Regions from separate parts of the Mesorhizobium sp. M7A.F.Ca.MR.176.00.0.0 genome, predicted to be linked through region 3. Evidence: predicted binding sites of a transcription regulator. Region 3 holds the regulator's gene; each other region holds the start of a gene.
The links. Region 3 encodes LexA, which represses DNA repair genes until DNA is damaged. Its sites were predicted from a motif close to TGTTCNNNNTGTGTTCNG; they were not measured.
Positions count from the first base shown of each region.

Region 1 (10,017 bases), on a different contig from region 3:
GGCATCATGTTGACGACGCCGAGCACGAAATTGCGCAAGACGCGCCGCAGCGGTGTGCGAACAAGCGCCATGCCTGTCAGCCTGCCCGCCAGTTCGATCACCTCCTGCGCCGCGGGACGCCGAAGCGTCTCGTAGAGGTCGAGTTCGCTTTCCGGGCGGACACCGTTGATCACGTCGCCGAGCAGTTCTCCCAGCACCACGGCATCGATCAGGCCGGTGTTCATGCCTTGGCCGCCGGCCGGGCTGTGCACATGGGCGGCGTCGCCCATGACGAACAGGCGCCCCTGCCGGTAGGACTTGGCAAGGCGGTGATGCACGCGGAAGCGTGTACTCCAGGTCAGGTCGAGCACCTGCGCCGGGCTGGCCGACGGGCCGCGACTGTCGAGCAGCGCCTGGATGTCGGCAATGCCGGTCCGCTCAGGCGCCTCATCCATGGTCGCTACGATGCGGTATGATCCGTCCGGCAGTGGCGCGACGACGACCAGTCCGGCCGGAGAGAACAGCAGCGACACCTCTGTTGGCCCGAGCGGCCAGTCAAGGCGCACGTCGGCGAGTACAAAAGACCCTGCATAGGCCTCGCCGTCGAAGCCTATGCCGGCGGCCTCGCGCACCACGCTGTGCATGCCGTCCGCACCAACGACGTAGCGCGCCGAGATCGTCTTTTCGCGACCATTCTGGACGACCGTGACGTGCGCGCCATCGACCCCCTGCAATACCTCCTTCGCCTCGACGCCGCGACGGATGACACCGCCCAACCCGGCGATACGCTCAGTGAGGACCTTCTCGGTCAGGTTCTGCGGAATCATCAGCACGTAGGGATACGCCGAGGGCAGGCTCGAGAAATCGAGGTTGATTAGGACCCGGTCGCGATCACGTATGGCGAAGTTGTCAAGCTTCAGGCCGAGTTCGACCAGCCGCCCCGTAACGCCAAGCGGCTCGAGTGTCTCCAGCGTCTGCGCGTGGATCACTCCGGCACGTGAGGTGTTGAGGCCTTCGGCGAGGCGGTCGACCACGACGTGATCGACGCCTGCCTGATGCAGGGCAATGGACAGCGCCAGGCCGGTCGGGCCGGCGCCTATGACCAGGACTTCGGTGGTATCAGGCAGCATTTTCTCTCTCCATTTGTCAACGATTGGTGACTTTTATCTTGGGTGCTTGAGTTTGTCAACGCTCGTTGATATTTGATTTTCATGAGCACGAATCATTCGAAAAAGCCGAGCAAGTCGGATCGCACCCGAGGGCAAATCCTGGATGCCGCCAGAGATCTGTTTGCCGAGCACGGCTATGACGGCGCGTCGATCCGCGATGTCGGGACCCGCGCCTCGATCGATCCGGCCATGGTGATCCGCTATTTCCACAGCAAGGACGAATTGTTCGCCCGGGCGGCACTCGTCGACCTGCAACTGCCGGCACTTCGGGTGATCGACCCGGCCACCGTCGGCGAAACTTTGATCAGGCGGTTTCTCGAAGTCTGGGAAGGCCCGGCCAGCGGACCCGGCATGGCAATTCTGCTGCGTTCCGCGGCGTCGAACGAATTCGCCGCCGAAAAAATGCGCGAGATATTCGCCAACCAGGTGAGGCCGGTGGTTGCGGCGGTCGGCGATCTCGCCGACGCCGGTCGAAGGGCCGGGCTCATTTCGAGCCAGTTGCTGGGTTTGGCGATGTGCCGATATGTGCTGCGGCTACCGCCCGTCGTCGCTCTGTCACACGACGAGATCATCCGGAACGTCGGCCCTGCGCTGCAACGCTATGCCACTGGAGAGGACACGGCCTGAACCAGCGGTCCGGCCGGACCCGTCAACATGCAGCGGCTGCACCTAGCCAAAGCATGCAACCAATCTGTGCCGAAGCAGCACGCGGAGGTTAACAGCCACCCGCCGCCCTGTGCGAAAGCTGCTTCGTAACCTGTGGATTCTCGGTGGATAAGCTGTTCACAACACAAGATATTGGGGTGAACAAATCAGGAAAATCACGCCATCGCTGATTCGTCGCTGATTCGTTCCGGCTATGAGCCGAACGTTAACGACGACAGCCGGAATCGCCTGCCCAACTGCTTAACGCAGGTTAAGAAAGATCAACAATTTCATCATGTTGGTCGAGGCGCGCCTAGCCACCGTGATTGTTTCCAGGCAAAGGTTAACGGCAACACCCCTCTTAGCATGAAACGGGCCAGTTCAGCGATTCAGCATGTGGTGCGACTCGCGGCCGCGAAATCCACATGTAGCCGTGAACAAAAGCTGAATCTGCAGGAGTCACTGATTCGTCGCCGATTCGTTCCAGACTCGTTCTATCCGTTAATCCGCAGCCGATTGGAAGCTTGACAAAACCACCTTCTCGCCGCCGGCGGAACATTCCGCTTTCGCTTCGCGCCCGAAATCCCTATGTGTCGCCTGTCATACGCGCCATTTGAGGCAGCGCTCCCGACAACCAGAGGCCAGAAGCCTTATTTCCAGATCCCGGAAGCCTTATTCTAGGTTGATGAACATCCAGCCCAAACACACAGAGCCGCTGATCCTGTCGGGCCGCGACGTGACCGCCGTGCTCGGGCCCACCAACACCGGCAAGACCCATCTCGCCATCGAGCGCATGGTAGCGCATGAGAGTGGGATCATCGGCCTGCCGCTCAGGCTTCTGGCGCGCGAGGTCTACGCCCGCGTCTGCGAAAAGGTTGGCGCCCACAAGGTCGCGCTGATCACGGGCGAGGAAAAGATCCAGCCGCCGGGCGCCAGATATTCGGTCTGCACCGTCGAGGCCATGCCGCGCGAGACCGACGCCGCCTTTGTCGCCATCGACGAGGTGCAGCTCGCCGGTGACCTCGAGCGCGGCCACATCTTCACCGATCGCATCCTGCACCTGCGCGGCCGCCAGGAGACGCTGCTACTGGGTGCCGCCACCATGCACGGTATCCTGCAGCGCCTGCTGAGGGGTGTCTCGGTGGTGACGCGGCCGAGGCTGTCGCATCTTGCCTATGCCGGCTCCAAGAAGCTGACCCGCCTGCCGCGGCGCACGGCAATCGTCGCCTTCTCCGCCGACGAGGTCTACGCCATCGCCGAGTTGATCCGCCGCCAGCAGGGCGGTGCCGCCGTCGTGCTCGGCGCGCTCTCGCCGCGCACCCGCAACGCCCAGGTGGCGCTATTCCAGTCCGGCGATGTCGACTACCTCATCGCCACCGACGCCATCGGCATGGGTCTCAATCTCGATCTCGACCACGTCGCCTTCGCCCAGAACCGCAAGTTCGATGGCTTCCAGTACCGCAACCTGACCGCGGCCGAGCTCGGCCAGATCGCCGGCCGCGCCGGCCGGCATCTGCGCGACGGCACGTTCGGTGTCACCGGCCAGGTCGACCCGCTCGACGAAGAGCTGATCAAGAAGATCGAAGGCCACGAGTTCGATCCGGTGAAGGTGCTGCAGTGGCGCACCGCGCATTTCGACTTTGCCAGCCTCGACGCGCTGAAGCGCTCGATCGAGACCAACGCTCCGGTCGAGGGACTGACGCGGGCATTGCCTGCCGTCGACGCACAGGCGCTCGAGCATCTGTCGCGCGACGAAGACATCCGCGCGCTCACCACCAATGCCAAGCGCGTGGCGCTGCTGTGGGAAGCCTGCGCGCTGCCCGACTACCGCAGGATCGCGCCGGCGCAGCATGCCGACCTCATTGCCTCGATCTACACGGACCTCGCACGCCACGGCCATGTCAACGAGAATTACATGGCCGAGCAGGTGCGCCGCGCCGACACCACCGAGGGCGACATTGACACGCTGTCGCATCGCATAGCCCAGATCCGCACCTGGACATTCGTGTCGAACCGGCCCGGCTGGCTGGCCGATCAGGCACACTGGCAGGAAAAGACGCGCGAAATCGAAGACAGATTGTCGGATGCGCTGCATGAGCGGTTGACGAAACGCTTCGTAGACCGCAGGACTTCCGTCCTCATGCGGCGCCTTAGAGAAAATACCATGCCTGAAGCCGAAATTAGCCCTACCGGAACCGTCCTTGTCGAAGGCCACCATGTCGGCGAGTTGCAAGGGTTCCGCTTCACCGCCGACCAGACCGCCGGCGGCGAAGACGCCAAGGCGGTGCGCACCGCTGCCCAGAAGGCGCTGGCCGCCGAGTTCGAATCGCGCGCCGAACGCTTCGGCGCCTCGGCCAATGGCGACATCGCGCTCGGCTCGGACGGCACGCTGCGCTGGATCGGCGCGCCGATCGGCACGCTTGTATCAGGCGAAGACGCGCTGAAGCCGCGGCTGGTGCTGCTGGCCGACGAGCAGCTGACCGGCCCGGCGCGCGACAAGGTCGCCGCGCGTGCCGAGCGATTCGTCAATTTCCAGATCGAGTCGCTGCTGAAGCCGCTGGTCGACCTCAGGAACGCCGACCAGATTTCCGGCATCGGCCGCGGCATCGCCTTCCAGCTGGTCGAGAATTTCGGCCTCATCAACCGCCGCGACATCGCCGAGGAGATGAAGTCGCTCGACCAGGAAGGCCGCGCCGCACTTCGCCGGCTTGGTGTGCGCTTCGGCGCCTACCATGTCTTCGTGCCGGCGCTGATCAAGCCGGCGCCTGCCGGGCTGGTGACATTGCTATGGGCGCTGAAGAACGACGGCAAGGACAAGCCGGGCTTTGGCGACGTGGTCCATGCGCTCGCCTCGGGTCGCACCTCGGTGGTGATCGACCCTGCTTTCGACAAGACGTTCTATAAGCTTGCCGGCTACCGCAATCTCGGCCGTCGCGCCGTGCGCATCGACATACTGGAACGGCTGGCGGATCTGATCCGTCCGGCGACCAACTGGAAGCCCGGCCTCGGCCAGCGCCCGGACGGCGCCTATGACGGCCAGTCCTTCATGGTGACGCCGCCGATGATGTCGATCCTCGGCGCCACCGCCGACGACATGGAAGAAATTCTCAAGGGTCTCGGCTACCGTGCCGAGCCTAAGCCGGCCGTCGAGGTCAAGGCGCGGCTCGAAGCGCAGGACAACGCCGCCCGCGAAGCGGCGGTGGCGAAACTGGCGACGGAAGAAGCTGCACGAGCCGAGCAGGCCAAAGCGGCGGAAGCCGCGGCAACGGATGCCGCAGCAGAGGCAGCCGTCGAAGGGTCGGAGCCGGCATCGGACGCAGTGGCCGTTTCGGAAACCACGGTCGAAATTCCCGCCGAAATCACCTCCGACGCCGCGGCGGAACCTGCTGCGCCAGCCGTGGAAGAACAGGCGGACGCTCCAGTCGAAACCGTGCAAGACGAAGCGCCTGTAGCCGAGGCTGCGGCCGACGTCGCCGAACCGGCGCCGGTTGAACCGCAGGCAGAGACTGAGACTGCCGAGATCGAAGTTGCAGCGGCAGAAGAAGCCGCAACGCCCGAGCTGGCGGCAAATGCCGCGCCGGCAACGGACGCCGCGCCGGACGAACCTGTGGCGGTGACTGAAGCAGCCGTCGGCGAACCCGCTCCGGAAGCCGAAGGGCCAAAACCCATCCTGTTGTGGCGGCAGGGCCGCTTCGAACAGCGGCCGCGCAACCGCGATGACAACCGCAGGAACAATCGCCCGCGCAACGGACAAGCGCGCGGCCGAAGCGATGCGCCTGCGGATGCCGCCGGCGCACCGGCCGCCGCCGCTGCACCCGGCGAACGTCCGGCCCATGAAGGCCGTCGCGATGGAGCCGGCAAGCCGCGCTTCGACCGCTCGAAATTCAAGCCCAAGCCGCAGGCCGAAGGCGAACAGCGACGTGATGGCAGGCCGCAGGGCGAACGTCCCGACCGCCGCGAAGGCCGTCCCGACTGGAAGGGTGGCAGGCCGGATGGCAAAGGTGGCCCGCAAGGCGGCAAGCCGGCCTTCCAGCCGAAGCCGCGCGAGGAGCGCCCGGTGCGTTTCGATCCGGATTCGCCCTTCGCCAAGCTCGCCGCTCTCCGCGACCAGCTGAAGAAGTAGAACCCGGCTCGCTTCGATGGTTGCCGAAGGCCGCCAGCGCATCGACAAATGGCTGTTCTTCTCCCGCGCCGTGAAATCGCGCTCGCTGGCGGCGAAGTTGGTCGTCGCCGGCCGGGTCCGCATCAATCGCGACAAAGCAGCGCAGGCCTCCGACCAAGTCAAGCCAGGCGACGTCCTGACCATCACACTCGAACGCCGCATCTTCATCTGGAAGGTGCTTGGTGCCGGTGCACGGCGCGGCCCGGCCGAGGAGGCCCGGACGCTCTACGAGGATATGTCGCCACCGCCCGCACCGAAGGGCGAAGCCCCTCCCGATGCAATTCCGGGGCTGCGCGAGGCCGGCAGCGGCCGCCCGACCAAGAAGGAACGTCGCCAGACCGACCGATTGCTCGGCGAAGATTGATGCCTGGCGTCCAAAAACACGCAGTGGTTCTGGGGCAACGGCACGCCTGAGGCGAGAACTGAGCCCGGCAAACAGACGCTCTGCGGGACATGACTGACTTCCGCCGGGCCTGCAGTCTGGAATTCCATTCCGGAAACACCGGCACCGTCCGCAATGGCTACCCTTGCAAGCGGTCGACAAAGGCGTTACCTGACGGAAAAAGCCCAACAAAATGGGACGTCCCGGAGCCGACCGATGACCTATGTCGTGACCGACAATTGCATCAAATGCAAATACATGGACTGCATCGAAGTCTGTCCGGTCGACTGTTTCTACGAAGGCGAGAACATGCTCGTCATCCACCCCGACGAGTGCATCGACTGCGGTGTTTGCGAGCCGGAATGCCCGGCCGACGCAATCAAGCCGGACACCGAACCCGGCCTCGACAAATGGCTGCAGGTCAACACCGAATACGCCGAGAAATGGCCCAACATCACCGCCAAGAAGGAACCGCCGGCAGACGCCAAATCCTTCGACGGCGAGGCCGGCAAGTTTGAGAAATACTTCTCGGCCGAGCCCGGCGAAGGCGATTGACAACACGGCCGCAAAGGCCGGTATTACGCTGGGTAAGAGGCACGTCACATTAACCGGCTTGACAGCCGGCGCTGACCTGTGGCCTTCGCGTATGCAGCAAAACCTTGATTCTTCCGACTTTTTGTGTTACATCAGCGAAACATGCCGGTGACACAACGTCGATTTATGGCGCAGACGCCCCAAATCACTGAAAGGTGAAAATCCCATTCGGACCAGAGCGATCTGGGCCAGGCGGTCGCGATGTTGCGGTTTGCCGGTCCGGCTTTTCCGATGGGTTCATCTGTTGTGCGGCTAACGATCGGCTTCCCCGATCGCGCGAGTTCGGACCGGCAGGACGCCGGTGCCACAACAAGGAGTTCAGGGCGTAATGGCAACGATCACCCCGCAGAAGAAGTCCACCGCTGCGCGTCACGGTTTCAAGACCGGCGAGTACATCGTCTACCCGGCGCACGGCGTCGGCCAGATCGTCTCGATCGACGAGCAGGAAGTTGCTGGACACAAGCTGGAACTGTTCGTCATCGACTTTTCGAAGGACAAGATGCGCCTGAAGGTGCCGGTCGCCAAGGCGACCTCCATCGGCATGCGCAAGCTGTCGGAGGAGGATTATGTCGAGCGCGCGCTGAAGGTCGTGCAGGGCCGCGCCCGTGTCAAGCGCACCATGTGGTCGCGCCGCGCCCAGGAATATGATGCGAAGATCAATTCGGGCGACCTGATCTCGATCTCGGAAGTCGTGCGCGACCTCTACCGCGCCGACAACCAGCCGGAGCAGTCCTATTCCGAGCGCCAGCTCTATGAGGCGGCGCTCGACCGCATGGCCCGCGAGATCGCGGCCGTCAACCGCATGTCGGAAACCGAAGCCGTGCGCTTGATCGAGGTCAACCTCAACAAGGGCCCTAAGCGGGGCGCCAAGGCCGACAATGAAGAGGCCGAGCAGGAAGAAGCTGCCTGATCCTTCTCGCCTTTTCGAGAGATCCTGCCTGAAACGATTGGAGGCTCCGGTTTGACCGGGGCCTCTTTTGCTTCGGGCCGCAGCTTCGATGTTGATGATGTACTGCGCACCAGCGTGCTGCATCGCGGCTTGCCGGCGCGTCGAACCGTGGTGCCGTCCAGCACGCGTTTTCGTTTAACGTGTGTCCCCACTTGTCGCCTTGCCAGCAAAGCAGACCGCAGCAATGGTTTCGCGCAATTCCTCGTCGGCGATCGGCTTGTGCAGGATGCGGCTGCCGCTGGCGCTGATCTCCTTGAGGCGCGAAGGCGAGGTATCGCCGGTGATGATGATGGTCGGGACAACGCGGCCGATATGGGCGTGAAGCGCACGGATCGCGTCGGTGCCGGTGGTGTCATTCTCGAGACGGTAGTCTGCGATGATCAGGTCGACCGGCGCATCGCCGGCAGCCAGCGCCGCCGCATGGGCCTTCCGTGCCTCTGCGGCGGAGCGGCCGGGATAGACACGATGTCCCTCCAGGCTGAGCAAGCGCACCATGGCATCGAGAACGTCGCCCTCATCCTCGACCACCATGATGCCGGCGGCACTGCTGGCCGGCGATGTCGTGTTGACCTCTAAGCGAGCCTGCACCGCGCCGGCCTTCGCGACGGTGATGGAAAACAGGGAACCGCGTCCTGGTGTCGAAGCTAATTTCAGGGGGTGCCCCAACAGTTCGGCGGTGCGACGAACGATGGCGAGCCCGAGTCCCAGGCCTTGCGTGCGGTCCCGCGCCGGGTTCTGCAACTGCACGAACTCCTCGAAGACCATCCCCTGCTGATCGGCGGGGATGCCGGGGCCGCTGTCGAGGACCTGTATCTCCACACATGCGCCGCGCCGGCGACAGCCCAGCAGGACACCACCTTGCTTGGTGTAGCGAAAGGCATTCGACACCAGGTTGTTGAGAATGCGCTTCAGCATCATCGGGTCGCTGTCGACGCAGAGGCCGCTGTCGACCACGCGCCACGTAAGTCCGCGCTGTTTCGCCTCGGCGGCGAATTCATTGCGAAGATCACCAAAGAGGTCGCGCAGCGGCACCGCCTCGCTCGCGACCGTGACGATGCCCGCATCGAGCCGGGAGATATCGAGCAAAGCGTTGAGCAGCCCACTGAAGTTGCTGACAACCGATTTCGCCCGGCTGGCCAGGTCGCGCGCCTCGCCGGAGGGTACGTCGCCGCGCTGCCCCAAAACGGCAAGCGTCGAGACCAGCAGGCTCAGGGCATGGATCGGTTGGCGCAGATCGTGACTCGCCGCCGCCAGAAAACGCGTCTTGGCACGGTCGGCGGTCTGCGCCCTGTCGCGTTCCTCTTGCAGATGCTCGACCAGCGTTTCGTTCTCCAGTCGCAGGCTGACGGTTTCGCGCAGCATGCGGTAGGTGATACGGCAGTAGTAGAAATTGATCGCCACCAGCGACGCGAGCAGGAACAGGAAGGCGCCGGAAATATCGCTTTGGGTGGTCAGGCAGCGCAGGGCGACCGGCACCACCGTGGCCAGGATGGAACCAACCAGCGCCGGCGGAAAGGCCGACAGAGACGGCACGGTGCCGCAGACGAGACCAGTCAGGACGATGACCGTGAAGGACAGCACGATCGGCGCCTCGGGCATGAATCCGACCCAGCCAAGCACACCCCACAGAAGGCCTGACATGCAGGAAAATGCCGTCGCCAGCCATGCCCAGCGCAAGATCGAGTGGCGATCCCGGGCGCGGCTGAAAAAACGGCGCGACGCCAGCACCCGGATAGCCGTCAGCAGATACAGCGCCGCTAGCCAGCCGATCAGCCAATTGGTGGAAACGGCCGTTCTCAGCACATAGACCGCCGCCATCGAGATCACGATGTTGGAGATGACCACGCCGTAGGAATTGCGATACAGGAGTTCGATCAGGGCCTGGCGTATCTTGTCTTCCTGCATCGAATCCCTCCAATTGCCCCAAGTATTCTCCGGGCGGTCTTCCCCGGTACCGTTGATCTACCGGCAACCTGTTTCGCATAAGTTGGCGATCGATCCATATACGCCGCTGCAGTCCTGGATGGTGCCCTGATGAATCGCCCGCTCACCGCCATACTCGCCGACGACCATGCCATCGTGCGCGAGGGGCTGAAGCTGCTCATCTCGGCGATGGACAATGTCTCGGTCGTCGCCG
Region 1 is NZ_RZTC01000072.1:1,415-11,431, forward strand. Features, by position in the region: gene EOB59_RS22325 (FAD-dependent monooxygenase) at 1-1,109, opposite strand, end outside; gene EOB59_RS22330 (TetR family transcriptional regulator) at 1,191-1,775, shown strand; gene EOB59_RS22335 (helicase-related protein) at 2,479-5,916, shown strand; gene EOB59_RS22340 (RNA-binding S4 domain-containing protein) at 5,933-6,319, shown strand; gene fdxA (ferredoxin FdxA) at 6,554-6,892, shown strand; gene EOB59_RS22350 (CarD family transcriptional regulator) at 7,260-7,841, shown strand; gene EOB59_RS22355 (ATP-binding protein) at 8,016-9,785, opposite strand; gene EOB59_RS22360 (response regulator transcription factor) at 9,915-10,017, shown strand, end outside.
Region 1: a site for LexA is predicted at 2,273-2,290, ahead of EOB59_RS22335 (helicase-related protein). Genes of this name have one in related genera too.

Region 2 (10,017 bases), on a different contig from region 3:
CGGCAAGTCGAGATCGACATTCTTCAGATTGTGTTCGCGCGCCCCGCGAATGGAAAGATATTTATGGTCGGCCATAGCCGGTCGCCGCCTCAGAATCTGGAATTTCCTGGAATGGCGGGTTTTCCCGGCCATCCCCTATGTAGGTAGTTTTGCCGCCACGTCGAGATACGCCACAATTCCCGACGAGAGCGTTTAAGCGTCTTTCGCGTGAACGGGCAAGCGGAAAGAACAAAGGCCGAACACGCTCCTGACAAAGCTGTGCAAAAACTGACTTGCACGTAACCTCCCGGCGATCACATTTTTCGGTAACCGGCTATTGATGGTTGACGCCACCAACTGAGGGGAGCAGTCTCCAGCAGTCAACGAAGCCGGCCGTCTTTCGATGGCCTCGCCGCCCAAAGGTGGCCTGCGAGACGCCGCAGGCATTTGCGATTTGTGCTTCGAATTGACAACAATCGCAACGGACAGAGGAGCGGAGCTATGACGCCACCGGATCGTCCCCCAGGGTTCCAGTTGTCACTGGAGCCGAGGCAGGCATAAGTGCCAGGGTTCAGCGTTTTCGCCAGCCGGCAAACCGTGACCTGCCATCTCTCGTAAAAATCAGAGACTACTAGTCGGATCGTCGGCTGAATGCCGCGGTGCATCCGAAATCAAACGCCGGCAGTACACTCCCGGTAAAATTGGATTTGAGATCCAAAAAGGCCCCGTCCGTTTGCGCAAAGCACGGCGGGGCCGTTTTCATGTGCGGATTGTCTTGTGGGCGACAGGCGCAGCGCGACACGCGCTGTCAGTGGCGCGGCGGCCCGATCGAGCCGGCGCCGACATCGACGGTGATGCTGCCGGAAATCCTGACATCGGTATCGCCGATCTTGAATGTACCGTTCTCGCCGGCTGGCAGCGCATCGTCCGGCTCGGGAGCCGGCTTGGCGATGCGGTAGTCGCCGGTTACGCCGGGAAGGGCGCTTTTTTGCGTCGACGACGAACTGTCGTCGGCAAGTGCCGCGCCGCTGATGAGGCCCGCAATGGCGAGCGCTACAACGGCGATGACGCGGTGCAATGATCTGGACTGATGAGTGTCGGTCATCGCAGGACTATAGTGGCGCGTCGCCGATGGAACCAGACCGGCATCGTCAAATCTTCGACTAACTGCCGGACGGTCTCCGATCCGACCCTGGCTTACGCCGCTTTCTTTCGCGTGTCGAAAACATGGTCGACGATGCCCCAGGACTGGGCCTCGCGGGCGGTCATGAAGTGGTCGCGGTCGAGCGTGCGTTCCACCTCTTCATAGCTGCGGCCGCAATGCTGCGCGTAAAGTTCGGCCATGTGCCGTTTCGTCCGGCCGATGCGCTCGGCATGGCGCTGGATGTCGGAGGCTTGGCCTTGGAACCCGCCCAGCGGCTGATGCAGCAGGATGGTGGCATTCGGCAGGGAAATCCGACGCCCCGGTGTGCCTGCCATCAGCAGGAACGAGCCCATCGAGGCGGCAAAGCCCATGCATACGGTGGACACCGGGCAGCTAATATATTGCATCGTATCGTAGATGGCGAATCCGCTGGTCACCACGCCGCCCGGCGAGTTGATGTAGAGCGAGATCTCCTTGTCGGGATTGTCCGATTCCAGCGACAAAAGCTGCGCGCAGACCAGCGCCGAGATGTCATCGTTGATCTCGCCATTGATGAAGATGATGCGCTCGCGCAGCAGCCGCGAAAAGATGTCGAAGGCACGTTCGCCGCGGCTCGATTGCTCGATGACCATCGGCACCAGACTGGCAACACCGCTCATTGTCTCTCTCCGTCCGTTTTGTTTTCAGGCCGCGCGAAGCAGGAGGCGAGGCGTGTTTGCGGCGATTGGCTTAGATGACCTGTTCGCACCGAGCGAAACCCGGCAGCCGGCGCCTGCCATGGCGACGGCAGGCATGGTCTTGCGGGCAAAGCCGTCATGGACGATGCGCAGATGCGTGCCGCCGGAAACGGTTCGGGCAAGTGTGAAGGTGACGGTACTGTCGAGCGGCCCCTGCCTGGCGGCGTCGCCCGGCTGCTCCCGCCAGGAATAGCGCAGCAGCTTCTCGGGTTCGGCGTCGAGGATTTCGCATTCGATCGGCGTGTCCGGTCCGGCGAAGGCAAAACGGTTGCCGATCTCGGGGCTGATGTCGTTCGGCATCATCCAGGCGGCCAGCAATTCCGGTACGGTCAGGGCCCGCCAGACCTTTTCCGGCGGCTCGGCAAGCTCGTACTCGAACTCGAGCGCATCCGGGGCGTCGCCTTGGCCGTGGTTGGTCGTTGATCCCGCCTTCTTCATTGATCCATGTCCTTCAAAACCGCCTTCAGCCTTTCGATGCGCTCCGGCCAGAAGGTCCGGTAGCGTTCGATCCAGGAGAGCAAGGGGGCGAGCCCCTGCGGATCGGCGCGGTAATAGGCGTTGCGGCCGGCTCGCCGCTCGACCACCAGCCCGGCGCCACGCAGCACCGCCAGATGCTGCGACACCGCGGGCTGCGACACCGTCATCCCGGTGCGCAATTCCGACACGCTCATCTCGCCGGCGGCCAGCCGCTCAAAGACGGCGCGGCGCGTCGGGTCGGCCAGTGCGCGAAAAATCTCTGCTTCGATCATGCCAAAAGCATAAGTGCATACTTATTGATTTGGCAAGCGGTCTTTTCAGGCCCATATGATCGGCTTCGGCGTTGCTGCCATTCCTTGACAATAAGCAGCGATGCGGATAAGAACGAAAAGGGAACAAAAACCTTGTGGGTAAAGGCAGCCATGGCAAGCGGCGATCGCCTGCAGCCTGTAAGGTGCTGCGACAAAAATTTGTTTCGGATGAGCGCGGAGAAATATCATGGCGGGTAGCGTCAACAAGGTCATTCTGGTCGGCAATCTCGGCGCGGATCCCGAAATCCGTCGCCTGAATTCGGGTGAACCGGTCGTCAACATCCGCATCGCCACATCGGAAAGCTGGCGCGACAAGAATTCCGGCGAACGCAAGGAAAAAACCGAGTGGCACAACGTCGTCATCTTCAATGAGGGCATCGCCAAGGTGGCGGAGCAGTATCTAAAGAAGGGCATGAAGGTCTATGTCGAGGGCCAGTTGCAGACGCGCAAATGGCAGGACCAGACCGGTGCCGACAAGTACACGACGGAAGTCGTTCTGCAGAAATTCCGCGGTGAGCTGCAGATGCTCGACGCACGCGGACAGGGCGAGGGCGGTCAGGTCGGCGGCTATACCGGTGGCGGCAGCAGCCGTGGTTCCGATTTCGGCCAGTCCAGCCCGAGCGAAGGCTTCAATCGCGGTGGCGGCGGTGCCAAGAGCGGCGGCGGCGGTGGTTCGTCGCGCGAATTGGATGACGAAATCCCGTTCTGATCGCAACAGTTATGTCAGACACAGTGCCCCGAGAGTCGTTCATGGACTTTCGGGGTTTTGCATCGTGATTGAGGCTGACCGGGCCGATCAACGAAATACGGTGAGAGGACGAGTTGGGTGAAAGCGCGCGTAAAGTGGGTCGAGGAGCGCACCTTCGTCGGGGAATCCGGCAGCGGTCACATGGTCGTGCTCGGAACAGCGCACGGACCGGAAGGCAGGACGCCGGGTCCAAGCCCGATGGAGCTGGTGCTGATCGGCACCGGTGGCTGTTCGGCCTATGATGTCGTGCATATCCTCGAAAAGGGCCGCGAGGCGGTCGAGGACTGCGTGGTCGAGCTTGATGCCGAGCGGGCCGAAACCGAGCCAAGAGTGTTCACCCGCATTCACATGCATTTCGTCGTCAAGGGCAGGGCACTCTCCAGCGTCAAGGTGAAACGCGCGATCGACCTTTCGATCGAAAAATATTGCTCGGCCTCCGCGATGCTGGCCGAGACCGCCACGATTACCCACGATTTCGAGGTCATCGACACGACGGCGAAATAGAACCGGCTTCGGGTTCTCGCCGCGTCAGCCTCTCAGCCTGCTATCAGCGCCTTGATACCGTCGGCGACGAATTGCACAGCCAGTGCCGCCAGGATGACGCCAAGCAGACGGGTCAGGATCGAGCGGCCGGTCTGGCCGAGGATGCGGTCTATGCGTTCCGACAGCACGAACACCAGATAGGTGATGGCGAGGCAGACGAAGATGATGCCGACCAGCGCCGCCTGCGCGGCAAAGCCTTGAAACGAGCCGGAAAGCAGCACAGTTGCCGAAATGGCACCAGGGCCCGCGATCAGTGGGATCGCCAGCGGGAAGGCGGCGATGTTGTGGATCATGTCCTTGGTGATGGCGACGTCGCCGATCTTCTCCTTGCGGTCCTGCCGGCGCTCGAACACCATCTCGAAGGCGATGAAGAACAGCAGGAAACCGCCGGCGACGCGGAAGGCCGGCAACGTTATGCCGAACACCGACAGGATCGAGGCCCCGGCAACCGCAAACAGCGCCATCACTAGGAAACCGATGATCGAGGCGCGCACCGAAACCTGCTGGCGCTCCTCGCGGTTCATGCCGCGCGTCACGGCGAGGAACAGCGGCGCCAGGCCGGGCGGGTCGATGGTCACGAGAATGGTGACGAAAGCGTTGAACAGGCTGTCGAAACTCGGCATCTCTGACCCTCCCGCGGGGCTGTGCCCGTGCCAGAATACTGGTAGAGCAAAGCCCGTTCGGTGGGAACCGTTCGTGAGAAAGTGGTTGATGCGGGACAGAGGGCAGCGCGAAGGATCGCGACGCTTTTATTCTGGGCTGCTGCAATCCTCGGAGATCAAACCGCTCGCCGCGCCAGGAACTCGACTTCCAGCCGCCATGTCGCGCCATTGTCTTGCGAGCGTTCGCCCAGCCAGCGGAAGGAGTTTTCGGTGATGCGTGAAAAGCTCCAGCGTACCGAGCTGCCGGTGTCGTCGGCGCCCACTTGCACGATCGTGTCACCCTCGGCGCGGCCGAGCTGGCGGCTGAAATACTGGTTGCGCGGGTCGCTCCAGAAGATGTGCCAGGCATCCGCGCCGGGATCATAGACGCGCAGCGTCGTGCCGTAAAAAGTCCATGTGCCCAAGGATGGCGATGGACCGGCGTCCCGCGCGGGCAGGATCCACACGTCCTGGATCGCCCGGCCTTCCAGCACCCAGCCGAAATGCACCTCGCCACGCCCTGTCAGCACAGTGCCGTCCTCGAGGTGGCGCGAGGCCTCAAACGTCCAGGCGCCGACGAAGCGGCCGTAAAGGCTCAGTTTTTCGGCAAGCCCTTCGATCGGTCCGGAGCTATGCAGGGCTTCGGCAAACGAGGATTGATCGAACATGGCTGCGGTCTCTTCTTGTCAGGAGACCGTTAGGACTAGGCGGTGACGGGGTTCTGGGCTTGGGAAAAATTGCTATATTTCGACTATGACGACGACCACGCATAGTCTCGCATTCGGAGCCGGTTGGCACGTGACGGACGTCATTTGCACGGCCGGCGCCGGCGACCGGCCGTTCGAGGAAGCGCATCAGGATTTCTGCGTCGCTGCGGTCACCAGCGGCACGTTTCGCTACCGCGCCCAGCAAGGCACGGCGATGCTGGCGCCCGGCGCGCTCCTGCTCGGCAATCCCGGCACATGTTACGAATGCGGGCACGAGCATGGCAGCGGCGACCGTTGCCTCTCGTTCCATTTCGAGCCGGCTTACATGGAACGGATCGCAGCTGGCGTTCCGGGCGCCAGGAAGCTGGCTTTCGAGGCGGCGCGCCTGCCGCCTTTGCCGGTACTGGCGCCGCTCCTGGCCGAAGCGGAGACCGCGCGCGAGATGGCCTACATCGACGCCTTCGAGGAACTTTCCCTGCGCTTGGCCGGTGCTGCCGTGGCTACAGCCTCTGGCGCTACGCATGTCGGGCGCGCGCCCAGCCGCCGCGATCAGAAACGGGTGGCCGAGGCAGTGCGGCGGATCGAACTGGACGCCGATGGGCCTGTCTCGCTTTCAGCGCTTGCCGATGAGACAGCAACCAGTCCGTATCACTTCCTGCGCATCTTCCGGCAGGTGGCGGGCATGACGCCCTACCAATTCCTGCTCAGGACGCGATTGCACAGGGCGGCGGTGCGGCTACGCCTGTCGAACGATGCGGTCTCGGCGATCGCCTTCGAGGCAGGCTTCAACGATCTGTCGACCTTCAATCGTCGTTTTCGGCGGATCATCGGGGAGACGCCGGGCCAGTATCGCAGCCGCCGTGGCGCATGGGCCGTTTCTGCTTCGTGAATCGGCCCCATGCCCGCCAAGGCAGACACGCAGGCTTTTGCGTCAGGGCGGCGAAAACTGCCTTGGCCATATCGTCGCAATCAGCGGTATCCATTTGAAATTACCACCGAAAATGACACTGGAAAAGTGCCGTGAAGGTTGGAGTTTCGGGCTTGCTTCCTATATAAGCACCAAGTGATTCCTGATTAGATTGTGATCCGATTTGACCGACCAGAAGACACCGCGCGGCGCCGACGGCGGCCCCACCGGCATCGAGCCGATATCCATCGTCGAGGAGATGCAGCGCTCCTATCTCGATTACGCTATGAGCGTGATCGTCAGCCGTGCGCTGCCGGACGTGCGCGACGGCCTGAAGCCGGTGCATCGCCGCATTCTCTTCGCCGCCCATGAGAGCGGCTACCACTGGAACCGCAAATATGTGAAGTCGGCGCGTCCGGTCGCCGACGTGATGGGTAAATACCATCCGCATGGCGACGCCTCCATCTATGACGCCTTGGTGCGCATGGCGCAGGACTGGTCGCTGCGCGTTCCGTTGATCGACGGGCAGGGCAATTTCGGTTCCATCGACGGCGATCCGCCTGCGGCGATGCGCTACACGGAAGCGCGGCTGACCAAGGTCGCGCACGAGCTTTTGGAGGATATCGACAAGGATACCGTCGATTTCCAGGACACTTACGACGCGTCGGGCAGCGAACCGAAGGTTCTGCCGGCACGGTTTCCCAACCTTTTGGTCAACGGCTCGGGCGGCATCGCCGTCGGCATGGCGACCAACATTCCACCGCATAATCTCAGCGAAATCTGCAACGGCGCCATCGCCCTCATCGACAATCCGGCGATCGACCTGCCGGCGTTGATGGAGATCATTCCGGGACCGGATTTCCCCACCGGCGGCATCGTGCTTGGCCGTTCGGGCATCTACAACGCCTATTCGACCGGCCGTGGCTCCATCGTCATGCGCGGCAAGGTCAACATCGAACAGCGCGGCAACGACCGCGAGTCGATCATCATCACCGAGGTTCCCTACCAGGTGAACAAGTCGTCGATGATCGAGAAGATGGCTGAACTGGTGCGCGACAAGCGCATCGAGGGCATTTCCGATATCCGCGACGAGAGCGACCGCCAGGGCTACCGCGTCGTCATCGAGTTGAAGCGCGACGCCGTTGCCGACGTCATCCTCAACCAGCTCTACCGCTTCACGCCGCTGCAGACCTCCTTCGGCGCCAATATGGTGGCACTGAACGGCGGCAAGCCGGAAGTGATGAACCTGACCGATATGCTGAAGGCGTTCGTCGCCTTCCGTGAGGAGGTGATCACAAGGCGGACGAAATTCCTGCTGCGCAAGGCGCGCGACCGCGCCCATGTGCTGGTCGGTCTCGCCATCGCAGTCGCCAACATCGACGAGATCATCAAGCTGATCCGCACCGCGCCGGATCCGCAGACGGCGCGTGAGCAGTTGATGGAGCGGCGCTGGCCCTCTGGCGACGTGGAATCGCTGATCCTCCTGATCGATGACCCGCGTCACCGCATCAACGAAGACGGCACCTACAATCTGTCAGAGGAACAGGCGCGCGCCATCCTCGAACTGCGCCTGCAGCGCCTGACCGCGCTCGGCCGCGACGAGATCGCCGACGAGTTGAACACGATCGGCGCCGAAATCATCGATTACCTGGACATTTTGTCGTCCCGCGCGCGCGTCCAGCAGATCGTCAAGGACGAGCTTGCTGCCGTGCGCGACGAGTTCGGCACGCCGCGCCGCACCGAACTCACCGACGGCGGTTCGGACATGGAAGACGAGGACCTGATCCAGCGCGAGGACATGGTCGTGACGGTGAGCCATTCCGGCTACATCAAGCGCGTGCCGCTGTCGCTCTACCGGGCGCAGCGTCGCGGCGGCAAGGGCCGCTCCGGCATGTCGACCAAGGAAGAGGATTTCGTCACCCGGCTGTTCGTGGCCAACACCCATACGCCGGTGCTGTTCTTCTCCTCGCGCGGCATCGTCTACAAGGAAAAGGTCTGGCGGCTGCCGATCGGCAATCCGCAGTCACGCGGCAAGGCGCTGATCAACATGCTGCCGCTGGAGCAGGGCGAGCGCATCACCACCATCATGCCGCTGCCGGAGGACGAGGCCAGCTGGGGCGAACTTTACGTGATGTTCGCCACCACGCGCGGCACCGTGCGCCGCAACGATCTATCCGACTTCGTCCAGGTCAACCGCAACGGCAAGATCGCCATGAAGCTGGAGGAAGAAGGCGACGAGATCCTCGGCGTCGAGACCTGCACCGACAAGGACGACGTGCTACTGACCGCCAGTTCCGGCCAGTGCATACGCTTCTCCGTCGGCGACGTGCGCGTCTTCCAGAGCCGCAATTCGGTCGGTGTGCGCGGCATAACCATGGCCGAGACCGACCGCATCATCTCGATGTCGGTGATAGAGCATGTCGATGCTTCGCCAGCGGAACGCGCCGCTTACCTGAAGCGCGCGGCGGCGGAGCGGCGGCTTGCCACGGAAACGACCGGCGAAGAGGAAGAGATCGCGCTGACCAATGAGGAGATCGGCGAGGAGACGGAGCTTTCCGACAACCGATACGAAGAGCTCAAGGCGCACGAACAGTACGTGCTGACGGTCACCGAGTTCGGCTACGGCAAGCGTTCGTCGTCCTATGATTTCCGGCTGACCGGACGCGGCGGCAAAGGCATCCGCGCCACCGATGTGTCGAAGGCAGCCGAGATTGGCAGGCTGGTGGCGACGTTCCCGGTCGGCAATGACGACCAGATCATGCTGGTGTCGGACGGCGGCACCGTCATCCGGGTTCCGGTCAACGGCATCCGTTTCGCCAGCCGCGCCACCAAGGGCGTGACCATCTTCAACACGGCTGAAGGCGAAAAGGTGGTTTCGGTCGAGCGGATCTCGGAACCGCAAGCGGACGAAGAAAGCGATGAGACGGTCGAGGGCGGTGCTGATGCCGCTCCGGCGCCTGACGCCGGTCCGGAGGGTACGGACTAAGTCCGGCACCCGGGTTTTGACATAGCAACGCCGGCCAGGTGGCCGGCGCGGCAGCAAGTTCAGGCTTTATCAGTAGTGACGATATGGCTTGCGCGGGCCGAAGCCTTCGAAGCGCTTGGTGTTTGCCTTGACGCGGATGCGTTGCGCCTCCTGATGCAGCCCAAATACGGTGGCGATCAGCATGGCGACGGTCATTGCGGTGGCGAGCATGTAGATCAGCATGTGCGTGTTCTCCTGCGCCTAACAACGGATAGATGGGATTTTGGTTTCATCTTATTAAGGTGCAACCTAGTGAACGCTGCGTGAAGGCTTCGTGATCAGCGTGTTCATCTGTCGTTCATGTGCCGGAAAAGGTTCACGGCCGGCGCGCCGATCGGATTTGCCTTTGCGAGAGAGGCTCGTTAGAGCCTGTTACATCTTGATGGACGGAAGACGGAACGGGCTCTAGCTTTCATTTGAGCATGATCTTTTCCAAAAACCGGTTTCCACTTTTTGGGATCATGCATTAGAAGCACCTGCCATGACTGAACGCATCGCCCTCTATGCCGGCTCCTTCGACCCGCTGACCAACGGCCATCTCGATGTGCTGAAGGCCTCGCTGGCCGTGGCGGATATCGTTTATGCGGCGATCGGCATCCATCCGGGCAAGCAACCGCTGTTTTCCTTCGAGGAGCGGGTGAAGCTGATCGAGACGGCGACGAAGACGGAATTCGGCAGCGACGGTGCCCGCATCAAGGTCGTCGCCTTCGACGGGCTGGTCATCGACGCCGCCAGGAAGCAGGGCGCCTCGATCATGATCCGCGGCCTGCGCGACGGCACCGACCTCGACTATGAGAT
Region 2 is NZ_RZTC01000064.1:5,084-15,100, reverse strand. Features, by position in the region: gene uvrA (excinuclease ABC subunit UvrA) at 1-75, opposite strand, end outside; gene EOB59_RS20865 (hypothetical protein) at 788-1,084, opposite strand; gene EOB59_RS20860 (ATP-dependent Clp protease proteolytic subunit) at 1,177-1,782, opposite strand; gene EOB59_RS20855 (SRPBCC domain-containing protein) at 1,807-2,298, opposite strand; gene EOB59_RS20850 (metalloregulator ArsR/SmtB family transcription factor) at 2,295-2,609, opposite strand; gene EOB59_RS20845 (single-stranded DNA-binding protein) at 2,836-3,357, shown strand; gene EOB59_RS20840 (OsmC family protein) at 3,475-3,900, shown strand; gene EOB59_RS20835 (MarC family protein) at 3,933-4,562, opposite strand; gene EOB59_RS20830 (hypothetical protein) at 4,718-5,248, opposite strand; gene EOB59_RS20825 (AraC family transcriptional regulator) at 5,334-6,176, shown strand; gene gyrA (DNA gyrase subunit A) at 6,379-9,180, shown strand; gene EOB59_RS20815 (hypothetical protein) at 9,250-9,402, opposite strand; gene coaD (pantetheine-phosphate adenylyltransferase) at 9,701-10,017, shown strand, end outside.
Region 2: a site for LexA is predicted at 2,718-2,735, ahead of EOB59_RS20845 (single-stranded DNA-binding protein). Genes of this name have one in related genera too.

Region 3 (10,017 bases):
CTGGTGCAGGGCGTCGCGCCCGACGCCCTCACCACCAAGCGCCTGCAGGACCATGTCAAGGCAATGATCGCGCCCTATAAATATCCGCGATCGGTAAAATTCATCGCCGCCCTGCCCAAGACCCAGACCGGCAAGATCCAGCGCTTCCGGCTGCGCACGGAGAAAATCGATTGAGCGAGCCATACGATCCGGCGTCCGAAGGCGCCCAGATGTCGTTCAAGGAGCGCATGTCCTACAGCGACTACCTGCACCTGGAGAAAGTGCTGGAGGCCCAAACGCCGCTGTCATCGGCGCATGACGAGATGCTGTTCATCATCCAGCATCAGACCTCCGAACTCTGGATGAAGCTCGCTCTGCACGAGATCGGCGCCGCGATCCGTTCCATCCGCGCCGACCGGCTCGAGCCGAGCTTCAAGATGCTGTCGCGCGTTGCGCGGATCTTCGAGCAGCTGAACAATGCCTGGGATGTGCTGCGGACGATGACGCCGAGCGAATACACCGAGTTCCGCGACGCGCTCGGCCAGTCCTCGGGTTTCCAGTCCTGGCAGTATCGCGCCATCGAGTTCATGGCCGGCAACCGCAACCTGGCCATGCTCGGGCCGCACAAGCACCGGCCCGACCTGAGCGGAAAGCTGGAAGCGATCCTGACCGAACCATCGCTCTACGACGAAGCGCTGCTGCTGCTTGCGCGCAACGGATTCGACATCGGTGCCGATGCCAAGCGCACGGGCTGGCGTGAGACGCGAACCGAGAATGAAGAGGTGCTGGTCGCCTGGCAAACCATTTACCGCGATCCGCAGCGCTACTGGATGTTCTACGAACTGGCAGAGAAGCTGGTCGACTTCGAGGATTATTTCCGCCGCTGGCGCTTCAACCACGTCACCACGGTTGAGCGCATCATCGGTCTGAAACGCGGCACCGGCGGCACGTCGGGTGCTTCGTATCTGAAGAAGATGCTCGAGGTGGTGCTGTTCCCGGAACTGTGGACGGTCCGCACCCGGCTCTGACATCGTCGAAATGAAAACAGCGACGCGCGGCGGCGGAACACCCTTCGCGAACAACCGGGGACTGACTGACCATGAGTGGATTTCCTGATCTCGCCGCAGTCGAAGCGATGGATGCCACAGATCCGCTGCGGGCCATGCGCGACCGTTTCATTCTGCCGGAGGGGGTGATCTATCTCGACGGCAATTCACTGGGGGCAGCGTCTCATGCCGTTTTCGGCGAGCTGCAGCAGGCGGCAACCCAGGAATGGGCCCAGGACCTCATCCGAGCCTGGAATACGGCCGGATGGTTCGAGATGCCGATCGAACTCGGCGATCAACTCGGACGCCTGATTGGAGCCGCGGCCGGCCAGACCGTCGTCTGCGACACGACGTCGACCAACATCTACAAGGTGCTGCATGCGGCGCTGGAGATGCGGCCGGGCCGGTCGGTCATCGTCGCCGAGGGTGACAGTTTCCCCACCGACCTGTACATCGCCGAAGGGGTGGCCTCGACACGGGACGGCGTCCTGCTGCGCCTCGCGGGCGTCGACGCGCCCACCATCGAAGAGCTGATCGACGAAAACGTCGCGGTGGTGCTGGTCAACCACGTCAACTACAAATCGGGTGAACTGCGCGACATGGCGGCGCTGACGCGCAAGGCTCATGCGGCCGGAGCGCTGATCGTCTGGGATCTATGCCACACCGCCGGCGCCCTGCCCGTCGAGCTCGATCAGGCAAATGCCGATTTCGCCATCGGCTGCACTTACAAGTACCTCAACGGCGGTCCGGGCGCACCGGCCTTCATCTATGCCGCGCAGCGCCATCACGGCGATATCAGCCAGCCGCTCAGCGGCTGGTGGGGCCATGCGCGGCCCTTTGCCTTCGAACGGGGGTATGTTGCCGGCACCGGTATCCGCCGCTTTCTGTGCGGCACCCAGCCGGTCCTGTCGATGCGGGCGCTCAAAGGCGCGCTTGTCATCTGGAACGACGTCGACATGGCGGCATTGCGAAAAAAGAGCGTCGCGCTGACGGAACTGTTCATCCAGCTCGTCGAAGCAAAGTGCGGCGCCTATGGCCTCACGCTGGAGACCACCCGCGACGCGACCAGGCGCGGCAGCCAGGTGTCGTTCCTTCACGATCACGGCTATCAAATCATGCGGGCGCTGATCGAGCGCGGCGTCATCGGTGATTTTCGCGCGCCATCGACCATCCGTTTCGGCTTCACGCCGCTCTATGTCGGCTACAAGGATGTGTGGCTGGCGGTTGAGGTGCTGGAGGATATTCTGCGCACGGGCGCATGGAAGGACCAGCGTTTCGCCGTCAAGGAAGCCGTTACCTGACGCAACGATCTCCGCGATTTGCCGTCGCCGCCCTCACTGCCCGGCGGATGACGGAGGGCTGAATTCCAGCCACAAATGCCAACAGACGTTGGCGTTTTGGCTCCGTTTCGTTCACGGCAAACGAACGTCCCGAAGATTGATAGCGTCCCTTGTGGAGGTCGATCGGCAGATGATGCCAAGCCTTGGGTCGAGGATGAGCCACAGGTCATTAACCATAATGATTTCAATGTGAGCAGGCGCATTGCCGTGGTTGGCGCCTGTCGATCGCGACCCGCTGGCAAGCCCAAATAATTTCAGCAGCCTTAACAAATTCATTAAACTTTAAACGGTTGCAGAACACAACTGGAACAGATAGTGTTTGTTCTGGGTTTGTTTTTCGATTCTGGTTTCAGGTAATCTGGGGGCCGCCATGCTGACACGCAAGCAACATGAACTGCTGATGTTCATCCATGAACGCCTGAAGGAGAGCGGCATTCCGCCATCCTTCGACGAGATGAAGGAGGCGCTCGACCTTGCCTCCAAATCCGGGATTCATCGGCTGATCACCGCACTTGAGGAGCGCGGCTTTATTCGCCGGTTGCCCAACCGGGCACGCGCGCTGGAAGTGCTGCGATTGCCGGACTCGATCGCGCCCGGCCTCAACGCGGCAAAGAAGTTTTCGCCAAGCGTCATCCAGGGCAGTCTCGGTCAGGGTGGTGCCCTTGGCCGGCAGATCAAGCCGGCGCCTTCGCGGATGCCCTCGCCCGGCAATGATGACGATGCGGTCTCCGCCGTGTCGATCCCGGTCATGGGCCGTATCGCCGCCGGTGTGCCGATCGATGCCATCCAGCATCAGACGCATTCGATCTCGGTGCCGCCGGACATGATCATGGGCGGTGCCCACTATGCGCTGGAGGTCAAGGGCGACTCGATGATCGAGGCCGGTATCTTCGACGGCGACACCGTCATCATCCGCAATGCCGACACGGCGAACCCCGGCGAGATCATCGTGGCGCTGGTCGATGAAGAGGAAGCGACGCTGAAGCGGTTCCGCCGCAAGGGCGCTTCGATTGCTCTCGAAGCCGCCAATCCAGCCTATGAAACCCGTATTTTCGGGCCGGACAGGGTCAAGGTGCAAGGCAAGCTCGTTGGCCTGATCCGCCGCTACTGAGGCGGCTGCGTTTCAGCCACTGGCTTCTCGGGTCTCTTGAAGGGTGGCAGCCCCCTCGCCTCGCGCGAGAATTTGCGTTGCGCATGCCAGGGCCGGTATGGGCTGTCCACGGCGAAGCTGATCGTCGCCGGCGTGGTCGCCGATTGGCGATCGAAGAAGATCGCGGCACTGCCTTTGCGAGCCAGTTGCCGCTTGGTGATGACGAGAACCAGCGGGTTGTGACAGGCGTCATACGCGGTGGCGTCATTGATGACGATCAGCTCGGCGAAACCGCAGGCTTTCCAGGTGTCCTTGCGGTCCTCGACATAGGCAATGATCGCACCGGACGTGTGCCTGGCCACGCAGACGCCTGAGGTGCAATAGAACGGCGATCCCGGCGGTAGCTCAACGGCATCCGCGACGTCGAATTGCCCGTCGCCCTTGTCGAACACCTCCGGCACGACGATGGTTTCGGATATTAGTGCGCGTTTCCAGTTGTCGACGGTGAATTCGTTCGGCCGAGCGCGGCTGACGGCGAGTTCGCCACCGCCGATCGGCAAGGCAACCAGTCGGGCGTCCTCCGAGATCAGCACATCCGGCGTGCGCGTATCCGAGACGGTCAGCAAGCCTGCCAGCGCGAATGGCAGAGCAGCGAGCCGCAGCCAAGTTGTCGCCATTGTCGCGATGACTAGGGCAATTGTCACCAGCAGGACAGATTGCTGCGAAATCAGCCCAACCGCATCGACAGGCGAACGTTCGGAGATCCAACCCGATATGGCGATCATCACCGTCAGACCCTTGCCCATCAGGTAGAGGGCCGGCCAATCCAATCCGAAAGGCATCAGCAGCGCGCTTGCGACAGCCAGGAACATGACGACGGTGACGATCGGCATAACCGCCAGATTGGCGAACAGGCTGAGCGGCGACACACGCTGAAAATGCCAGATGGCAAACAGCGTCGTGGCGCTGCCGGCGATGATGGAGGTCATGGCAAGGCCGGTTGCCGCGAGCACGAACTTTCGCGTCAGGAAACCGGGCATGGATCGCTTTGGGGGCGGCGGTCTTGCTTTTCCCGCGCGGTGAACGGCCCAGCCGGCATAGGCGCCGACCAGAGCCGCGGTCGCGGCGAACGACATCTGAAAACTCGGGCCGACCACCTCATGCGGCGACACCACGATGACGGCGATCGCCGAGATCGCCAGATTGCGCATGGTGAGTGCTGCTCGATCGAACAGCACGGCAATCAGCATCACCGCCAGCATGATGAAGCTGCGCTCGGCGGCAACGACGACTCCAGAGATGATGAGATAGGCCGCGATCGAGAACAGTGCGGCGACGGCGGCATACTTCTTGACCGGGCGACGCGCGGAAAAGTCGGGAAACAACGCGAAGGCGCCGCGCAGCAAGCCCATGATGGTGCCTGCGACCAGCGCCATGTGCAGTCCCGAAATCGAGATGATGTGGTAGATGCCGGTACGTCGCATCGCCTCATTGATGTCATCGGGAATGCCGGCGCGCACGCCGACGATCAGCGCCGCGGCGATCTCGCCTTCGGCGCCGCCGACGCTCGCCCTGATATGGTCGGCGATGGCCTCGCGGGCATTTTCCACGCTAGAGGAAATTCGGGCCGGCAGCGACATGTCGCCACCATCGCTGACGACAAGCTTGGGGTTGCCGAGAAAGAACCCGCTGCCGCCGATGCCGGCAAAATAGCTGTCGAAGGAGAAATCATAGCTGTCCGGCCGCACCGGCCCGGTCGGCGGCAAAAGCTTGGCATATCCAGTGATGAGGGAGCCTGCGGTCACGTCAGCCGGGATCTTGCGTGCCGAAAGCCGCACCCGTTCCGGCGCATAGCGCAGTTTCGGTCTTGCGGTCGATGTCACGTCGATGGTCAGCCGGATACGGCCAGTTTCCATCCGGTCGAGCGAGACGACGCGGCCGGTCACCTGCGTCGAGATTTCCGAGCCCAACATTTGTGTGCCCGCACGCCACGTCTCGACCTTGGCAGCAAGCAGTCCTAGGGCGCACAAAAGCGCCGCCATGAAACACAGATGGGTCTTTGGCCATGAGCGCGAGACCAGCGCACAAATCCCCGTCAAGATGACAACCGCGACAGGTCTCGCAAAGTCGGGTTCAGCCGTCAGCGAAAAATAGCCGATCGCTCCGATCGCCAGGCAGACCGGCACCAGCAGGAAGGCCACGCCCCGGTCGAGTTCCAGGCTCGCCGCCGTGTTCACGCTGTGGCGCAGGCGAGGCAGTGATGTCAGGCTGATTTGCCGGCGCACGCGAACGATCCTGCCGGTTTCGGCAACAGGAACAGAGGCGGCGACATCCGCTTGCAAGGGCGCCTTGCCGGGATCCGGCACAAGGGGCGATGGCGGCGGTAATGGGGCTGGCCGAGGCGCAAACAGGGACCGTTCGCTGACGCCGATGGCAGCGTCCTCGCCCTGATCCGAGCCCCAGCCTCGTCCAGCCATCGGGTCTGCCCCTTGCGCCCTCGACACCCTATGCTACATGAACGCCGGGCGCGCGAAAGCCCGCGCAACCGCACCCCGCTTCAGATGGTTTCCGAGAGTTCCATGTCCGACAAGGTCGTCACCCGTTTTGCCCCTTCGCCCACCGGCTATCTGCACATAGGCGGCGCGCGCACGGCGCTGTTCAACTGGCTGTATGCGAAGCACACTGGCGGCACGATGCTGCTGCGCATCGAGGACACCGACCGCGAACGCTCCAATGAAGCCGCGACGGCTGCCATCCTCGACGGGCTTTCCTGGCTTGGCCTGAGCTGGGACGGCGAGCCGGTGTCGCAGTTCGAGCGTGCGCCGCGCCACCGCGAGGTGGCTGAGGAGCTCGTGCGCAAGGGCAAGGCGTATTATTGCTATGCCACGCCGGCCGAACTGGAGGCCATGCGCGAGGCTGCCAGAGCCAAGGGGCTGCCGCCCCGCTATGACGGCCGCTGGCGCGACCGCGACCCCTCTGAGGCGCCCGCAGGCGTCAAGGGCGCCATTCGTATCAAGGCGCCGACCGAAGGCGAGACCATCGTCCATGACCGTGTCCAGGGCGAGGTGCGCTTTCCCAACAAGGATCTCGATGACTTCATCATCCTGCGTTCTGACGGCAATCCCACTTACATGCATGCCGTCGTCGTCGATGATCATGATATGGGAGTCACCCATATCATTCGCGGCGACGATCATCTGACCAACGCCGCTCGCCAGACCGTGATCTACAACGCCATGGGCTGGAACGTGCCGTCCATGTCGCATATCCCGCTGATCCACGGCGCCGATGGCGCCAAGCTGTCGAAGCGGCACGGCGCGCTTGGCGTCGAGGCCTATCGCGCCATGGGCTACCTGCCGGAGGCGCTGCTCAACTACCTGGCGCGCCTCGGCTGGAGCCATGGCGACGACGAGATCATGTCGATCAAGGACATGATTTCCTGGTTCGATATCGGCGATGTCAACAAGGGTGCGGCGCGCTTCGACTTCGCCAAGCTGGAGGCGATCAACGGCGCGCATATGCGCCGCATGAGCGATGCCGAACTGTTCGACATCTTCATCGCTACCCTGCCCTATCTCGAAGGCGGCCCGGCGATCGCCGCGCGCCTGAACGACAGCACCAAGGCGCAGTTGCTGGCAGCGCTTCCGGGCCTGAAGGAGCGCGCCAAGACGCTGGTCGAGCTCGTCGATGGCGCGGCCTTCCTGTTCGCCACGCGCCCCCTGCCGATCGACGACAAGGCGGCCCTTCTGCTTACCGACGATGCCCGCAAGATCCTGCGCAGTGCTCACGAAGCTTTGAACGGGCTTGCGAGTGACTGGACAGCCGCCTCGGCGGAGGCGGCGATACGCGAGGTGGCAGCGGCCGGCAGTCACAAGCTCGGCGCGGTGGCCCAGCCTTTGCGCGCTGCGTTGACCGGCAAAAGCACCTCGCCGGGCGTGTTCGATGTGCTCGCCGTGCTCGGCCGCGAGGAAAGCCTGGCGCGCATCTCAGATCAAATCGATTAGGAGCAAACTGGCCCAAGAAGATTGGCATTGAAAGGCGGGTTTCGCAGTGCAACATTAGGCCTTGGCCCAATCTGGCACGCACCTCCTGAAATGCGGTGGCGAATACGCGCATTGCGGTGATTTTCGACGTGTCGCTCTGCAGAATTTTGCCTTTGCCGGCATGAGGAAACAAGAAGGAGTTTGCAATGACCGAAGCTGCGAAAAAAATGGATTTGGGCGGCAAGACCCAGGAGGCCACGGCAACGCTTGCATTCGCCGGCAAGACCCATGAATTCAAGGTGCGAAGTGGTTCGGTCGGGCCTGATGTCATCGACATCGCCTCGCTCTACTCAACCACCGGCGCCTTCACTTACGATCCCGGCTTCACCTCGACGGCAAGCTGCGAGTCCGAAATCACCTTCATCGACGGCGACGCCGGCATCCTGCTGCACCGCGGCTATCCGATCGACCAGTTGGCCGAACATGGCGACTTCCTCGAAGTCTGCTATCTCCTGCTTTACGGCGAACTGCCGACCAAGGCGCAGAAGGACGACTTCGACTATCGCGTGACGCGCCACACCATGGTGCATGAGCAGATGTCGCGCTTTTTCACCGGCTTCCGCCGCGACGCGCACCCGATGGCGGTGATGTGCGGCGTGGTCGGCGCGCTGTCGGCCTTCTACCACGACTCCACCGACATCTCCGACCCCTACCAGCGCATGGTTGCCTCCATGCGGCTGATCGCCAAGATGCCAACGATCGCGGCGATGGCCTACAAATACCACATCGGCCAGCCGTTCATTTACCCGAAGAACGAACTGAACTTCGCCGCCAACTTCCTGCACATGTGCTTTGCCGTGCCGTGCGAGGAATACAAGATCAACCCGGTGCTGGCGCGCGCCATGGAGCGCATCTTCATCCTGCACGCCGACCACGAGCAGAACGCCTCGACCTCGACCGTGCGTCTCGCCGGCTCGTCGGGCGCCAATCCGTTTGCGTGCATCGCCGCCGGCATCGCCTGCCTGTGGGGGCCTGCGCATGGCGGCGCCAATGAAGCGGCGCTCAACATGCTTGGTGAGATCGGCCATGTCGATCACATCCCCGAATTCATCGCCCGCGCCAAGGACAAGAACGATCCGTTCCGGCTGATGGGCTTCGGCCACCGCGTCTACAAGAACTACGATCCGCGCGCCAAGATCATGCAGAAGACGGCGCATGAGGTTCTGGGCGAGCTCGGCATCAAGGACGATCCGCTGCTCGACATCGCCATGGAACTGGAAAAGATCGCGCTGACCGATCCCTATTTCATCGAGAAGAAGCTCTACCCGAATGTCGACTTCTATTCCGGCATCACGCTGAAGGCGCTGGGCTTCCCCACCACCATGTTCACCGTGCTGTTCGCGGTCGCCCGCACCGTCGGCTGGATCGCGCAGTGGAAAGAGATGATCGAGGATCCGCGCCAGAAGATCGGCCGCCCTCGTCAGCTCTATACCGGCGCACCCGAGCGTGACTACGTGCCGATCGCCAAGCGGTGAATTGGGAGTAGGGATCGGGCAGTAGGCAGTAGGCAGTAGGCAGTAGGCACGGTCAACTTCCCTACTCCCTACTGACTATTCCCTCTCTTGACATACCGCATCACCACCTGCGCGGCGATCTCGCCGGACGGTCTATCCGTCGCCATGCGCCGCGTGATCTCTGCAAATCCATTCTTCTGCCAGGCGCGCATGCCGCTGTCGGCGAACAGGGCTTCCAATTGCCGGGCCAGATTGTTCGGCTTGATGTAGCCGTCGTAGAATTCCGGAATAAGCGCTCGATCCGATATCAGATTGGGCAGCAGCGCCGACCAGACGGAAACGAGGTACGGCGCCAAGACCCGCGCGACCGGGTCGAGCCTGTAGCAGGAAATCATCGGCACGCCGGCCAGCGCCAGTTCCAGCGATACCGTCCCGGACGCGATCAGCGCCGCATCGGCTTTGCCGAAAGCCTGCCATTTGCGCTGGGAATCGACGATGATCTCAGGCTTTTCATCCCAGCGGTTGACCGAGGATTTGACGAGCTCGGCGACATGCGGAACGGTCGGCAGCAGCAGCCGCAGGCGGTGGCCACGCGCATGCAGAATCGACACCGTCTCGCCGAACGGGCTCGAGCAGCCGCCGTACCTCGCCACGCCGCGAACCGGGCAGGACGAGCAGGGTCTTGACGCGATCAGGAGAAAGGTCGCGCGGTAGTTCCTGCGCCTTGGCTGCGGCCAGCAAACCCGCATCGTGGGTCAGGCGATGCCCAACATAGGTGCCCGGTGGCCCGCCGAGCCGCTCGAGCTCCTTGACCTCGAAAGGCAGGATGCAGAGGATGTGGTCGACATAGGGCTTCATCGCCACCGCCCTGCCCGGCCGCCACGCCCACACGCTCGGGCAGACATAGTGGATGATCGGAATCGACGGGTTGGCCGCACGCACCTTTTTGGCGACGCGCAACGAAAAGTCCGGACTGTCGATGGTGACCATGCAGTCCGGCTTTTCGTCGGCAACGGTCTTGGCCAGTTGGCTGATCCGCCGCATCAGGCGCGGCAGGTCGCGCAG
Region 3 is NZ_RZTC01000015.1:33,138-43,154, reverse strand. Features, by position in the region: partial or broken gene EOB59_RS07785 (AMP-binding protein) at 1-174, shown strand, start outside; gene kynA (tryptophan 2,3-dioxygenase) at 171-1,007, shown strand; gene kynU (kynureninase) at 1,079-2,326, shown strand; gene lexA (transcriptional repressor LexA) at 2,736-3,476, shown strand; gene EOB59_RS07765 (ComEC/Rec2 family competence protein) at 3,470-5,932, opposite strand; gene gltX (glutamate--tRNA ligase) at 6,035-7,459, shown strand; gene gltA (citrate synthase) at 7,645-8,973, shown strand; partial or broken gene lpxB (lipid-A-disaccharide synthase) at 9,042-10,017, opposite strand, start outside.